2 regions of the Caballeronia sp. GAFFF2 genome follow, and region 1 is predicted to be linked to the other one. Evidence: riboswitches for the same ligand, from Rfam matches in the RefSeq annotation. Region 1 holds a riboswitch; the other holds the start of a gene.

The links. Region 1 has a riboswitch for cobalamin ahead of NCT04_RS03495 (TonB-dependent receptor domain-containing protein). Riboswitches for the same ligand answer to the same signal wherever they lie in the genome.
Region 2: another riboswitch for cobalamin. It lies ahead of NCT04_RS19150 (CbtB domain-containing protein); the one in region 1 lies ahead of NCT04_RS03495 (TonB-dependent receptor domain-containing protein).

The regions. Positions count from the first base shown of each region.
Region 1 covers NZ_JALQDA010000006.1:200,817-208,160, reverse strand. Annotated here, with positions in the region: gene NCT04_RS03515 (adenosylcobinamide-GDP ribazoletransferase) at 1-615, opposite strand, end outside; gene cobT (nicotinate-nucleotide--dimethylbenzimidazole phosphoribosyltransferase) at 704-1,756, opposite strand; gene NCT04_RS03505 (ABC transporter ATP-binding protein) at 1,767-2,549, opposite strand; gene NCT04_RS03500 (FecCD family ABC transporter permease) at 2,546-3,544, opposite strand; gene NCT04_RS03495 (TonB-dependent receptor domain-containing protein) at 3,571-5,448, opposite strand; cobalamin riboswitch at 5,535-5,858, opposite strand; gene NCT04_RS03490 (ATPase) at 6,095-6,481, shown strand; gene NCT04_RS03485 (cell division protein ZapA) at 6,478-6,792, shown strand; RNA gene ssrS (6S RNA) at 6,915-7,097, shown strand; gene NCT04_RS03475 (EVE domain-containing protein) at 7,175-7,344, shown strand, end outside.
Region 2 covers NZ_JALQDA010000027.1:598,193-605,536, reverse strand. Annotated here, with positions in the region: gene NCT04_RS19185 (efflux transporter outer membrane subunit) at 1-286, shown strand, start outside; gene NCT04_RS19180 (hypothetical protein) at 416-622, shown strand; gene ppk2 (polyphosphate kinase 2) at 629-1,525, opposite strand; gene lhpI (bifunctional Delta(1)-pyrroline-2-carboxylate/Delta(1)-piperideine-2-carboxylate reductase) at 1,740-2,684, shown strand; gene hmuQ (heme-degrading protein HmuQ) at 3,130-3,444, opposite strand; gene NCT04_RS19160 (DUF1428 domain-containing protein) at 3,484-3,855, opposite strand; gene NCT04_RS19155 (histidine phosphatase family protein) at 3,917-4,465, opposite strand; cobalamin riboswitch at 4,507-4,630, shown strand; gene NCT04_RS19150 (CbtB domain-containing protein) at 4,667-4,897, shown strand; gene NCT04_RS19145 (CbtA family protein) at 4,907-5,689, shown strand; gene NCT04_RS19140 (DUF1289 domain-containing protein) at 5,751-5,987, opposite strand; gene NCT04_RS19135 (cobyrinic acid a,c-diamide synthase CobB) at 5,984-7,285, opposite strand; gene cobO (cob(I)yrinic acid a,c-diamide adenosyltransferase) at 7,290-7,344, opposite strand, start outside.

The DNA of each region.
Region 1 (7,344 bases):
CGTCAGGCAGGCGAATTTCCAGTCGATGACAAAGAGCCACGGCACGCCGAAGATCATCGCAATCAGAAACGAGCCCGCGCTCATGCGCTGTGCGACCGGCTTCGCCTTGCCCTCGGCGCGCACATAGTCGAGCGTGACGAGATAGCTGATGGCGAAAACGCGGCTCGCGGCGTGCGCGGCGATCAGCAACCATGCCGCAATGAGCGCCGGCGTGCTTGCGAGCGTCTGCCACTTGAGCGCCAGTGCAATGACGAGCGCAATCGCGCCGAACGCCCCGATGCGCGAGTCATGCATGATGCGCAACACGTCATCGCGCGTATAGCCGCCGCCGAAGGCGTCGGCGCAATCGGCAAGACCGTCTTCGTGGAACGCGCCGGTCAGCACGAGCGTGGCGGCCATCGACAGCAACACGGCAACGCCCAACGGAAGCACGCGCAACGCCGCGAGCAGGACGAGCGCGGCAATACCGCCGACCATCACGCCGACGAGCGGAAAATAACGCGCCGCCGCGTTCAAATAAGCGCGCTCGAAGCCAACCCACCGCGGCACCGGCACGCGCGTGAAGTAGCCGAGCGCGGTGAAGAAGTAGCGCAGTTCGTCGAGCGGACGGGTCATTGCGGCAAGCGGGTCGAGACGCCCGCGCGCCTGAACGCAGTGACGCGCCCCGACCTCGTGCAGCGCTTGCGGATGATGCTCATCGCCGTCACTCTCGCTTATCCGTGACACCCGCCGCCTCGAAGCTCGCCATCTCATCGACGAACGCAACGGCCGCGCGCAGGATCGGCAACGCGAGCGCCGCGCCCGTGCCTTCGCCAAGCCGCATGTCGAGTTCCAACAGCGGCTCCGCATGCAGATGCGCGAGCATGCCCCGATGCCCCGCCTCGTTCGACGCATGCGCGAACACGCAGTAGTCGAGCACCTCGGGTGCGATCTTCGCCGCGACGAGCAGGCCGGAAGTCGCGATGAAGCCATCGACGAGAATCGTCATGCCCGCGTCCGCCGCAGCGAGACACGCACCCGCGATCATCGCGATCTCGAAGCCGCCGAACGTCGCGAGTGTGTCGATTGCATCGCCTTCGGCCGCATGCAACGCGAGCGCTCGGCCAAGCACGTCGCGCTTGTGCGCAAGGCCGCGATCGTCGAGACCCGTGCCGCGTCCGACGCATTCGCCAATGGGCACACCGCACAGACGGCTCATCAGGCACGCCGCCGCCGACGTGTTCGCAATCCCCATCTCGCCGAAGCCGATCACGTTCGTACCGAGCGCCGCATGATGCCGCACACGCGCCGCGCCGCGCGCGATGCCTTCGAGCGCGGTCTCGCGCGACATCGCCGCTTCCTTCGCGAAGTTGCGCGTGCCGAGGCCGAGCGACAGACGCTCGTAGCCGCTATCGATGGGAATCGGTGTCGCCACGCCCGCATCGACCACTTCGAGCGTCATGCCGACCGAACGCGACAGCGCGTTGATCGCCGCGCCGCCCGCCAGAAAATTCGCGACCATCTGCGCGGTCACTTCTTGCGGATACGGACTCACGCCCTCGGCCGCGATACCGTGATCGCCCGCAAACACGATCATCGCCGGGCGCTCGATGCACGGCTTCGTCGTGCGCTGAATCACGCCCATTTGCAGCGCGAGCGTTTCGAGCCGACCGAGGCTGCCCGGCGGCTTCGTTTTCGTATCGATGATGCGTTGCAGTTCGGCTTCGCGCGAACGGTCTGGCGCGCGGGGCGTAGGCAAGTCGTGAGCGTTTGACATCGGCAATCCTTCAGGTGCGTGCAACGGGAATGGACGGCACAAGCGCTTCGTGCTTGCCATCGCGAATCAAGGCTAGCGGATAGCCGAACGCGGCGCTCGCGCGTTCAGGCGTGAGCACGTCCGCGACGAGACCGGCGTGCGCGCCGCCCCTGCCATCGAGCAAAAGCGCGTGCGTCGAGAAGCGCCGCGCGAGATTGAGATCGTGACACGAGAAAATCACCGTGCGGCCGGACTTGCGCGCGGCGTCGGCCAGTACGTGCAGACAATCGATCTGATGATGCAGGTCCAGATGCGCGAGCGGTTCGTCGAGCAGCAAGAGCGGTGTGTTCTGGCACAGCACGGCGGCGAGCGTCACGCGTTGCCGTTCGCCGCCCGACAATGTCAGGACATCGCGCGAGGCGAACGATAGAAGACCGAGCGCATCGAGCGCGGCATGCGCGGCAGCGCGGTCTTCGGCGCTCTCCCAGCCCCAGCCCGTGACATACGGAAAGCGGTTCAGCAGCACGGTGTCGAGTACGGTCGCGCTGAAGGCATCGTGCGAGCTTTGCGGCATCAGCGAGCGCGCGCGTGCGAGATCCGCCGCGCGCCAGGATGCGAGCGCGCGGCCATCGAGCGATATCGCGCCTTCGGCCGGCTTTGTCAAACCCGCGAGCACGCCAATGAGCGTGGTCTTGCCCGCGCCGTTCGGCCCGGCTATGCACCACATCTCGCCCGCGCCGATACTTTGCGTGAGGTCTTCCACGAGCGTGCACGCGCCCGCGCGCAAGCTGACGTGTTCGATATGCAGGGTCATCGCGGTCTCGCCAGCAGCATCCACAGGAACATCGGCACGCCGACGAGTGCGGTCACCACACCCACCGGCAATTGCGCGGGCGCGATCGCCGTGCGCGCGACGAGATCGGCGCTCATCACCGCGAGGCCGCCTGCCAGCGCCGACGCCGGCACGAGCATGCGCTGATCGTTGCCGAACGCGAGCCGCAATAAATGCGGCACGACGAGCCCAACGAAGCCGATGGTGCCCGCCGTCGTGACAGCCGCCGCTGCCGCAAGCGATGCGACGAGATACACCGACAGCCGCACGCGCGAGACAGGCACGCCGAGCGAACGCGCGGCCGTATCGCCACGCAACAGCACGTTGAGTTGCGGCGCGAGCGGCACGACGACGATCATCGCGACGACGAGCGCGATCAGCGCGGGCCACGGCGTCGCTGCGCCGTTCAGGTCGCCCGTCAGCCAGAAGATCATCCCGCGCAAGCGATTCTCCGGCGCAATACTGAGGATCAACGTGATGAGCGCGCCCCAGCCCGCCGCTATCACGACCCCTGTCAGCAGAAGACGCGGCGAGGCATCGCGATCGCCGTGCCACAGGTCGCGTCGCGCGAGTCCGAGCACCAGCACGATGGATGCGAACGCGCCCGCGCACGCGGCCAGATCGATGCCCCACCACGGCAGCGACGCGAGCATCGCCGTGAGCGCGAAGGTCGCCGCGCCGCCGGATACGCCGAGCACGTACGGCTCGGCCAGTGGATTGCGCAACAGCACTTGCAGCAGCGCGCCGGAAAGCGCGAGCAAGGCGCCCGAAGCGAAACCCGCAAGCGCGCGCGGCAAACGCAAGGTGAGCACGATGTCATCGGCGATATCGGGCGCGGCCGCATGCGCGTGCAGCAACGCCGCGATGGCGCGTGGCAAGGGCAACGCGACGCTGCCGAGCGCGAGCGACACCGCAAACACAAGCAACGCGGCAAGCCCGAGCGCAGCCCAGATGCCTAACGCGCGTTTAGCGTTCATCGCGCGGCGCAGGTCAACGGTGTCGCTCACGACGGGCGCCAGCCGAGCGTGACATAAGCGCCGCGCCTCGGCGTGTTGTACGAATAAGCCAGTTCATAGTTCCGGTCGAAGAGGTTGTCGACACGCGCGCTCACGTACCACGACTTCGTGATGTCATAGCGCGCCGACAGATTCACGACGCCATAGCCCGCGAGCGTCGAATCGTAATCGCTGCGCGCACCGCTCACGATCCACTCGCCACCCACGCGCCAGCTTCCTATCGAGCGATGCGCGCTGAAACTCGCGAAACGCCGCGCACGGCGCGTCAGGTCCTGATTGCCGGTTTCATCGACGGGATTCTGGAACGTCACGCCCGCGCGTAAATCAGTGGCGCCGACATGCCCTGCCCACGATCCCTCGACGCCCTGCACCTTCGCGCGTCCGACGTTCTGCGCGATATAGAAGCCGCTGCCGTCCGATACGTAATCGATCAGATTCGAATAGCGCGTCTGAAACGCCGTCACGCGCAGCACGCCCACTTGGTCCGATGCGTACTGCAGCGCCGCTTCCACCGAATGACTGCGCTCGGGCTGAATGGACGGATTGCCGCTGAACGGATAGTAGAGATCGTCGAAGCTCGGCGCGCGGAACGACGCCGCGTAACTCGCGCTCGCGCGCCAGTGCGTGTCGATGTTGTACGCATAGCCCAGATAGTAGCTGTTCGCGCCGCCGAAATCGGAATACTGGTCGTGGCGCAGATTGGCCTGCACCTCGCTCGGACCGAAGCGTCCCACATAGCCCGCGTACACCGAATTCACGTGACGATCCGGCGCGCTGAACTGATCCGAATCGAGCGTCTGGTCGAGATGCTCGTAACCGAACAGGAGCTTGTGCGCCTCCGTCAGGCGAAAGTCGTTCTGCCACAGATACTGGCGATCCTCGGAATTGAAGCGGCTCGTATAGATGCCGTTCTGCTCGATGTTCGCGCGGTCCTGTCCCTGCGCGACCGTGAAATGCGTGGTCCACTGGTCCGTGATACGGCCGTTCGCAAACACCGATGTCGACCGCACGCGACTGTGCGAATCGTTGAGATCGCCAGGCAAGCCGTAGGCATCGTCGAAACTGTCGATGCCGTTCGACTGATAGAAGCGCACGCCCGCGTCCCATTTGTCGCCGAACTTGTGGCGCAGCGTGGCCGCGACGCTTTCGTTCAGATAACCGTTCGCGTTCGGATTGGCGTTGGGCGCGAGCGCGGGATCGATCGACGAGAAACCATCGGTCTTCTCGCGCGATACGTTGAAGCTGAAGGTCGTGCGGCCTTCGCTATCGAGCGCGCCGGAAACACCCGCCGCTTGTCGCTGCGTGTGATAGCTGCCGTATTCCGTCTCGAAGTAGAAGCGCGGCGGATGCGCCTCGCCGTCTTTCGTGAAGATCTGCACGACGCCGCCGATCGCGCCCGAGCCGTACAGCGCCGACACGTTGCCGTTCACGACTTCGATGCGGTCGATCTGATCCGGCATGATCTGCGCAAGCTGCGCCGAGCCGAGCGATGCGGACTCCACACGCACGCCGTCGATTAAAACGAGCGATTGCGTCGAGGACGCGCCGCGTATGAACGTGCTTGCATTCGCTCCCGGGCCGCCATTGCGCGTCACCTGCACGCCGGGCGCAAGACCGATGACGCCGAGCGCGTCGTAGGCATTGCTATCGGCGATATCCTGGGCGTCGAAGAGCGAAGTCTGCGCGATCGTATCGGCGAGAGGTTGCACGGTGCGCGTCGCGGTCACGACGACGGGCGCGAGCGGCGGTTGCGAGGCTTCGTCCGCGAGCGCTTCATGAGCGAGCAGCCAGGTGTTGAGGGCGACGAGCGCGGCGCGTTCGATCGTTTTGCGTCTGCCCGCGTGTCGGGCAAGTGGCGATACCATGCGTGAAATGTTCCCATGCGTAGGCTGGCGCGACCTCGCTCCCCGCAAGGCCAATGCGCGACGAGCGCGCTCGAATGCGAACAGACGAACGCGCTGAACAGTTGGCCGGTATCCGGGCTGGCGACACACCGTCCCGCCTTCCCACGCATGAAGCGCAGTGGCATCGACACGTTCTTCGCCTTGCCTGCGTCGAGCGGCGGATTCTTGCGAATCAGACAAACTCGCAAGCAAACTCACACGACGGCGCGGCGAAAAACGCGCAAGGGACGACTTGCAACTTGCGTTGCGGTCGCTTACCGTTGCGGGGGCAGCACAGGTTGGCGTGGCCTTGGCGGCGCCGCTTCCTGTTTCCCGTTTGACTGCGCCCGCAAAAGAATGCGGACGCGAGCACCAAAAGTGCGGCAAGTGTAGGAGCGCGATTCAGGACCGTCAAGAAACGACCCTGGCCGATCATCGCAAGACACACGGCTCACGACGAACCCAACTAGAACCCGCCGTCGCAACACATCGGCAGCGCCCGCGCTTTCCACACACGAATGCATCGCGATGCACGCATGATCGCGTGCTGTTACGTCTCGAAACGAGACAATTATCGGAAGCTCCGTTGAACCGCGCTAGAATGCGAGGTCTTTAGAGGACGCAGCACATGCTCAACGAACTCGAATCACTGTCAGGAAATATCGGCCGGCTGATCCAGATCAGCGAGCGGCACAATCAGGCGCGTCTCGCGCTTGAAGCACAAATCGAACAACTGCGTAGCGACTACGCGAACGTGCAGGCAGAGCTCGTGCAAATGCGCGAAGAGCGCGACACGCTCCAAGCCGAACGTGATTCCCTCTCGGCCAAGATCGACGACGCGCAGGTCCGCCTGAACGCGATCCTCGAAAAGTTGCCGCGCGGCAAGTCCGCGAATCATGCCGAGACGGAAAATCAGCTCGATCTCCTCGATGCCCGCTCTCACGATGTGCAAGCCGCGCACGAGCATGCGCACGCGGGAGAGCACAGCGAGCATCATCACGGAGAGAAGGCATGACGACCACGCAGATCGAAGTATCCATTCTCGGCCAGCAATATCGCCTCGCCTGTTCGCCGGAAACCGAAGGCGCGCTGCGTGAAGCGGTGGCACGGGTCGACGCCGAGATGAACAAGGTGCGCAATGCAAGCAACGTGCGCGGGCAAGACCGCATCGCGGTGATGGCCGCGCTTTCACTCGCTTCCGAATTGCTGAGGCTGCAAGAAAGCGTGCGTCATGGCGAGGCCTTCCCCGCCGAGGAAATTCGCCGCACGATGCACTCCATGAACGAACAGCTTGGTGCTGTCATTGCGCAGTATGAAGTGCAGTGACCGAAGTGCCGCGACGCCGCTCCGTGGCGAACGCTAATCGGTCGCGCGATGTCAATCGAAAAAAGAAACTGCGCAATTGGTGTCGAGAGGCTGCATTAGACATTCGATTGGTGTAGAGTGACTACTCCCTGCCTGGTTCGCCAAGGTCATATATTCCTTGAACCAATGCTACATTGGCACGGTTGTGGAAACTTGCAGCACGGGCGCGCGCGTCACTCTGTCTGATGTACCCGAAGTGTTGCTTACTGCGACCAATCTTGAACCCAGGTTCAGGATGCCGGCCTAGCGGCCGAGGTGGGGACCCTACTCCAGCGGCATCGGTTCATACCGATGCCGTTTGCTTTTGTCGAGCCCGTTTTAAAACCCCGTTGCCGAATCCATCATGCGCTACTGGCTGATGAAGTCCGAACCGGACGAAGCGAGCATCGATCATCTCGCGCACGCGCCGAAGAAAACCCTCCCGTGGACGGGCGTGCGCAACTATCAGGCGCGCAACTTCATGCGCGACCAGATGCAAGTCGGCGACGGCGTGCTCTTCTATCATTCGAGTTG
Region 2 (7,344 bases), on a different contig from region 1:
TTTGTCCGACTTGCGCATTCTCGAAGATCAGACGGCTACGCAATCGGATGCAGTCAAGGCTTCGGTGCGCGCGGCACAACTGTCGCGAACGCAGTACACGGAAGGTGCAGTTAATTATCTCGATGTGATCGATGCGGAGCGCACTGTGCTGCAATCGCAGCGTACTTCGGTGCAGCTTGCGGGAACGCAGGCGGTATCCACGGTTAACTTGATACGTGCATTAGGCGGCGGCTGGGGCGATGCGATGCCCGCGCCGGTGCCTGAGCCGAGTCTCGCGCAGAAGTAATGTGCCTTCAAGGCCCTGCAGCATGCAGGGCCTTATTGTTCGTATCGGGGAACATATGTCTTCATCCGCGGGCCATTTATCCCGGGCCTGCAAATCCCTAAAATTCTTATATGGAAATGGGAGCTAAAGATGAAAGCATTAATTGCCCGACAACTGTATCAACCAGCCGTGGTGCTGCCACTGCTGCTACTCATGCGCCTGATGGTCACCCTTGACTTCAACCTCGCGCAAGTCATGTTCGTGATGGTGTTCAAGGGTTCGCAGCAAGCGTATCAGTTTGCCATTCGCCGCACGCTGCACCGTCAGGAACACATCGGGTGCAGTCACTGCTGCTAAAGCGCTTTAGTAAATCTCCGGGACGTACATGGTCTCCGGCACGGGCTGCCGCAAATAATCCGGATTGAATACGCGCTCGGGCAGCGTGATCGCAGAGTGCTCGATCTCGTGATACGGCACCTGACTCAACAGATGATGCATGCAGTTCAGCCGCGCACGCTTCTTGTCGACGGCCTGAACCACCCACCACGGCGCTTCGGGAATGTGCGAACGCTGCAGCATGACTTCCTTAGCGGCTGTATAGGCTTCCCAGCGGCGTCGGCTTTCGAGGTCCATCGGACTCAGCTTCCACTGCTTTAGCGGATCTTCAATACGCGCCTCGAAGCGCACTTCCTGTTCGTCATCGGTAATAGAAAACCAGTACTTGATGATCTGAACGCCGCTACGCACGAGCATCTTTTCGAACTCGGGCACGGAACGGAAGAACTCTTCGTATTCGGCGTCAGTACAGAAGTTCATCACGCGTTCTACTCCCGCGCGGTTATACCAGCTTCGATCGAACAGAACGATTTCGCCGCCTGCCGGAAGATGCGATACGTAGCGCTGGAAATACCATTGCGTGCGTTCACGATTATTCGGCGCAGGCAGAGCAGCGACGCGGCACACGCGCGGGTTCAACCGCTGCGTGATGCGCTTGATCGCACCGCCTTTACCGGCCGCATCGCGGCCTTCAAAAATCACCACGAGTCTGTGGCCCGTATGCACGACCCAATCCTGCAACTTCACCAGTTCGCCCTGCAAGCGAAATAGCTCGCGGAAATAGGTCTTACGAAGCTGTCGTTCCTCGTCGGAGAACGCTGCCTCGCCATCCAGGAAGCGGTCGTCGATCTCCATTTCGAACTCTTCGTCGTAGCTGTCGATCAGGTCGGCATGGAAGCGGCGCTGCTTGTCCATCTCGTTCATTGTGGGCTCCGTGGGCGGCTTGCCGCTGCAATTTTTGCGGCGCAGATTGCTTGATTATGACTGTATTCGAAGGCAATCATATGACGGCGTACGCAACGCTTTGCGCGTTTTAGTGCACCGACGGCAAATGGTCGAGGTCGCTTGCGCCGTTAGAATGTTGCGATATTTCAGTGGCATTGCGATGGCAACTTTCCCTTCCGAGGCCAAAGACACGATGAATCAAACCTCAAGCGCGATTCCAATTTTCGACGCCGAACGCACCGCGCAGCTCGTTCCTTATGACCGCCTGGTCGACACGCTTGCCGCCACCATGCTCGATTACGCGGCGGGCCGTATCGTGAGTCCGGAGCGCATGGTGGTGCCGCTTGCACAAGGTGGGATCATGTTGTCGATGCCTGCAAGCGCGGCGGACTTGGCCATGCACAAGCTCGTCAACGTGTGCGCGGGTAACGGTGCGCTTGGTTTGCCCACGATTCACGGACAGGTCACCGCATTCGATGCCGTCACCGGCGTGCCGCAATTCATGCTCGACGGCCCAACTGTAACGGGGCGCAGAACGGCGGCGGTATCGATGCTCGCTATCCGCGCTCTAAGCGCGCAGCCGCCGAAACAAGTGCTGGTGATCGGTACGGGCAAGCAGGCGGCCTACCATGTGGAGGCGATCGCGAGCGTTTATCCCGATGCATCGATCATCGTCCAGGGGTCGCGAACCGAGCGTGCGAATGCCTTTTGCAAGGCCCACGCAGCGGCTTCGCCAAAGCTAGCGGCGCTTGAAAGCTCAAACATTCCTGAAGCTGTCGATGTCGTCATCACCGCGACCACCAGCAAGCAGCCTGTCTATACGCTGCCGGCGCGAGCAGATCGGTTGGTCATCGGTGTTGGCGCCTTTACGCCTGATGCGGCAGAAATAGCGCCGGGCACTATCGATTCAAGCGCTTTGTATGTCGATGACCCGGCGGGGGCGCGCCATGAAGCGGGGGATTTCATCCTTGCTGGTGTGAAATGGGAAAACGTTAATCCACTTGCACAAGCAATCACGGCGAGGGTGCAAAACGAACGCCCGATCGTATTTAAGTCCGTCGGATGCGCGGCATGGGATCTCGCTGCATGTCGAGTTGCTAGAGCTTTATTGTTAGACAAAAATAACAGCGCTAATTAAGGCGCGAGCTGGCTTGGAACGGTCCTTGCTGAATGTCTGTTCAATCGAAAGCTGGCGCAAGCGCCTTGGCACCCAAATGAACAGACCCATGAATAGCCGATACGACACCAGATGGACGCCCGGTTTTCCCGCGCGCAACGACGGGAATGATGGATCAGGCGGTGCGTCCGCACAGCCTAACGCGGCGCCGCCGGCTGCTTACTTTATCTCCGTGCTGGAGCTTGCGACTGGCGAGAAGCTGGGCAATTACGAACGCTTACGCGCCGTCGCCATGCTTGAATCGCAGTTTGGCGAGGGACGTCCACGTACGCTTAAGGAGGCCGTGCGCATTTGTGCCGGAGCCATCGATTCATCGACATTGCAGCGAATGGCGCGTGGCGCTAAGGCTTAGGAAGGCCTTAGCGAGCGACGCAATTCGTTCACGGTCTTGTAAGACAGGCGGCTCTTATTTAACCGTCTGAATCACTTCGAAGCCTTCGAATTCCGGGTGGCCTAAGTAAAGCTGCCTGGTTTCTCCGCCCGCATTGCGATGCGCGGCGCGAAATGCATCCGACTGAGTCCACTGTTCGAACGCAGCATGGTTTGTCCAGATCGTGTGACTCGAATAGAGGACGTGGTCATCCCGCGTCGGTCCCTTTAGCAGATGGAACTCCACGAAGCCCGGCACTTCCTTGAGGTGCGTGTCACGGCTTGTCCAGAGATGTTCGAAATCGGCTTCCGCGCCTGGAACGATCTTGAAGCGGTTCATGGCAATGTACATGTCGATATGGCTCCTTGGTTTTAGGCATTCGAAAAATAATCAGGCCTTTGACAGTTCGACCAGCGTCCTGAAGCCGCCGAAGAACATGCGTTTGGGATCGAACGGCGGTTCGCCGTTTTCCATCATGCTCTTAAGGCGCGAGTCTTCCATTACTTTGGCGTTGACGGCGTCACGTTGTTCGCGCGATTCATAGACGATCCACGAGAAGACCACCGTTTCGCCTTCCTTGAGCTGTACGCTTCGAGGGAACGAGGTGAGCTCGCCTGGCTTAACATCGTCGGCAATACATTCGACAAACTGCAGCGCGCCATATTCCAGCCATATTTTGCCCGCTGCATCGGCCATGCTGCGATACGCGTCGACCTTGTCGATCGGCACTGGTACGACGAAACCATCCACATAGTGCGCCATTGCTGTCTCCTTTGAGCGAACCAGTCGCTGCTTGCTTTGAGCACCGAGCGGCCATCTAAGTTCAGGAGGGCACGTTTGTCCATTTGCCTTCCGCGAACTTGAGCAAGACGGACGATAGCGGCGCGAGATCCATCTTGAGTATCGACGACAACGGTTCGTCGCGCACGATACAGAGCGCCGCCTTCATGACGATGGCGTGCGTTACGACTATGCAGCATTCGTGCTCCGTATTCGAAGCAAGCCCCTCGAGCGCTTTCTCAACGCGCTTTGACAGCATTGCCACGCTCTCGCCGCCATGCGGCCTTGCATGGGGATCGGAAAGCCATGCCGCAACGTCTTGAGGCTCGCGCTCACTAATCTCGCGAATGGAACGACCGCGCCATTCTCCATAGTCGATATCGTCGAATGCGACATCGATCGAAAAAGCTGTCGTGATCCAAGCCGCTGTTTCGCAAGCAGCGCGGGCCGGGCTGGATGTGACGCGGCTTGGCTCGCCCGGGACATCGAGCGTGCATTTAGCCTGTTCGACAGGCTCGTCGCCTTGCGGAAAACGCCCGCTTTTCATGGCATGCGTGGCGGCGTGGCACAGCAAAATCAATGTCGATTGCATAGGCTTTAGCTCATGGTCGTTTTACTTTGCCGGCAATCATCATAGAATGGCAAGCTTGCAGTGCGAGGAAGCCGGTGGAAGCCCGGCACGGTCGCGCCACTGTATGCGGTTCGCGCTAAGAGCGCGATGCCGCGAGTCAGACCCCGCTGCATGCTCTTCGTCTATCGGGACGCGCTTTTCCCTGGAGAAATTTCAATGAATATGTCCAACGCGCCGGCTTTTTCCGCTGGTATTGCAACGCCCGCTAACGATGCACCGGTCCCCATTCCGGTGCGTGAGGTCCTTCCTTGGACCGTTTTTATCGGCCTCGTTCTGCTGATCGCGATTTATTTCGTCGGCGCCGAGCAAGGTGCAACGTCCATTATCTCGGGCATGTACGTCCACGAATTCGTTCACGATGGCCGACACTTGCTCGGCTTTCCGTGCCATTGAGGACGGAGCATGATTCGCAACTTGCTTATACGCGGCATGGTCGCGGGACTCGTCGCGGGCCTGATCAGCTTTGGCTTTGCGCGCGGCTTCGGCGAACCTTCAGTTGCTCGGGCTATCGCGTTCGAAGAACAGCACGAGCATGCACAAGCGCCCGCACACGATCATCACGATGAAGCGGCGGCAGCGCAATCGCATAGTCATGGTGATGATGAAGAACTCGTTAGCCGGGACACGCAAGCGGGTTTGGGCTTACTAACGGGCGTGGTGGTGTTCGGCACGGCTTTAGGCGGTATTTTCTCGCTGATCTTTGCCTTGGCTTATGGGCGGCTCGGCTCGTTGCATGCGCGCGGAACGTCGGTTTTGCTTGCGCTCATTGGTTTCGTTAGCGTTGCGCTCGTGCCGTTCATTAAATATCCCCCAAACCCGCCCGCCGTGGGCAATGCCGAAACCATTGGTCCGCGTACGGCGCTTTTCTTCGGCATGGTGGCGATTTCAATCGTCGGCGCGGTGTTCGCGGTCTATGCGCAGCGACGCTTGCAGGCGCGTCGCGGCAACTGGAACGCGGCGCTTATTGCGGCGGCTGGTTATGTCGTCTTGATGGTTATCGCGCAAGTGGCGCTGCCTTCTGTCGACGAAGTACCCGCCGACTTTTCCGCGTCGTTGTTGTGGAATTTCAGGCTGACTGCCGTCGGTATTCAAGCATTGATCTGGGCAACGCTTGGACTGCTCTTCGGCGCGCTTGCGTCACGTGAACTCGAGCGTCCGGCAGCGCGTCGCATGGCCGCTGCCTGAATCGAATGCTCGATGGATGTCAAAAGGCCCGCGTCGCTTGAGCACGAGCGCGGGCCTTCGTTCATTGCGAGGCCGCGCGCCGCTCAAGCAACTGGTCGAACAACGCGAGCTTCGCGTGATCGTCCATCGTTCTAAACAATTTAATTTCCTCGCGGCTTCTAAAGCATCCCGCGCACAGGCCGCTCGATGCATCGAGCTTGCACACGCCGGTGCACGGCGAGCCGATTGGTTCCTGCGCGCTGGCGCGTCCGATCATCTCGGCGAGATCGCGTGGCCCGATTTCGGTCGGTGTCGTCATAGCGCTTCGCCGCGAAAGAGCGCAGCCATTGCCGCAGGATTCGAGGGCCAGTAAGCGTGCATGTAAGTGGCCGTTATCGCGCCATGACGATAAAGCGCTTCGCCCTGCGCACCGGTCGTTGCGTGCGTGGCTGTCGTGAAAGGCTGCATCGATGTCTTGAGCGTCGAATAGTGAAAGGTGTGGCCGGTGAGCGGACCGTGGGCGGTGTCGACTCGTTGCATCGCCAGCCGCGAAAGACGGCGTTGCATGGTGGCGTCGCCGGGAAGGGCGCTTAGCATTGAATGACGATTGCCTTCGACATCCGTCAGTGCGTCGAGCAGGTAGAGCATACCGCCGCATTCCGCGACTACCGCGCGATTGCGCGCGATATGTTCTCTTATCGAAGCGCGCGTGCACGCATTGGAAGCAAGCGTCGCGGCGTGAAGCTCGGGGTAGCCGCCGGGCAAGTAGAGCGCATCGACATGGGCGGGTACGGGCTCATCCGCTAGCGGGGAAAAATAGCTGACGCTTGCGCCCGATGCCTTTAGCAAATCGACATTCGCGGGATAAATAAATGAAAACGCGGCGTCCCGCGCGATCGCAATGTGCAATCCGTCGAGAAGACGCGGCGGTTCACTTAGCGTGATGTCGTCGTCGAAGCGAACGAGCGGCGGCAAATCGGCAAGCGTGGTCGCGGCAATGGCATCGGCGGCGCGGTCGAGACGCGCATCCAGGTCCGCCACTTCCCGCGCTTGAGTGAGGCCAAGGTGACGTTCGGGTAGCGCGATATCGTCCGCGTTCGAAAAATGACCGCAATAGCGCAGCCCTTCGGGGATGGCTTCGGCCAGCATCTGTGCATGGCGCGCAGACGCCACGCGATTTGCAAGCACGCCATGAAACGGCACATCGGGCCGATAACGCGCAAGTCCGAACGCAAGCGCGCCGAAGGTTTGCGCCATGCCATGCGCGCCGATTACCGCGAGCACGGGCACATTGAACGCAGCGGCGAGATCGGCGCTGCTCGGCGTGCCATCGAAGAGGCCCATTACGCCTTCGATCAAAATAAGGTCGGCTTCCTTGGCGGCCGCGGAAAGCATCGCGCGGCACGCTTCCAGTCCGACCATCCAAAGATGCAGCGAATAAACGGGCGACCCGCATGCCCGCTCGAGAATCATCGGATCGAGAAAATCCGGCCCGGTCTTGAAGATGCGCACGCGCCTGCCTTGCCGCGTGTGATGACGCGCAAGCGCGGCCGTCACCGTGGTCTTGCCTTGATGCGACGCGCTCGCGCCGATGAAGAGTGCGGGACAGTTTGCCATTGCGTCAGAACTCGACGCCGCGTTGCGCCTTGACGCCCTGCTCGCGATAAGGGTGCTTT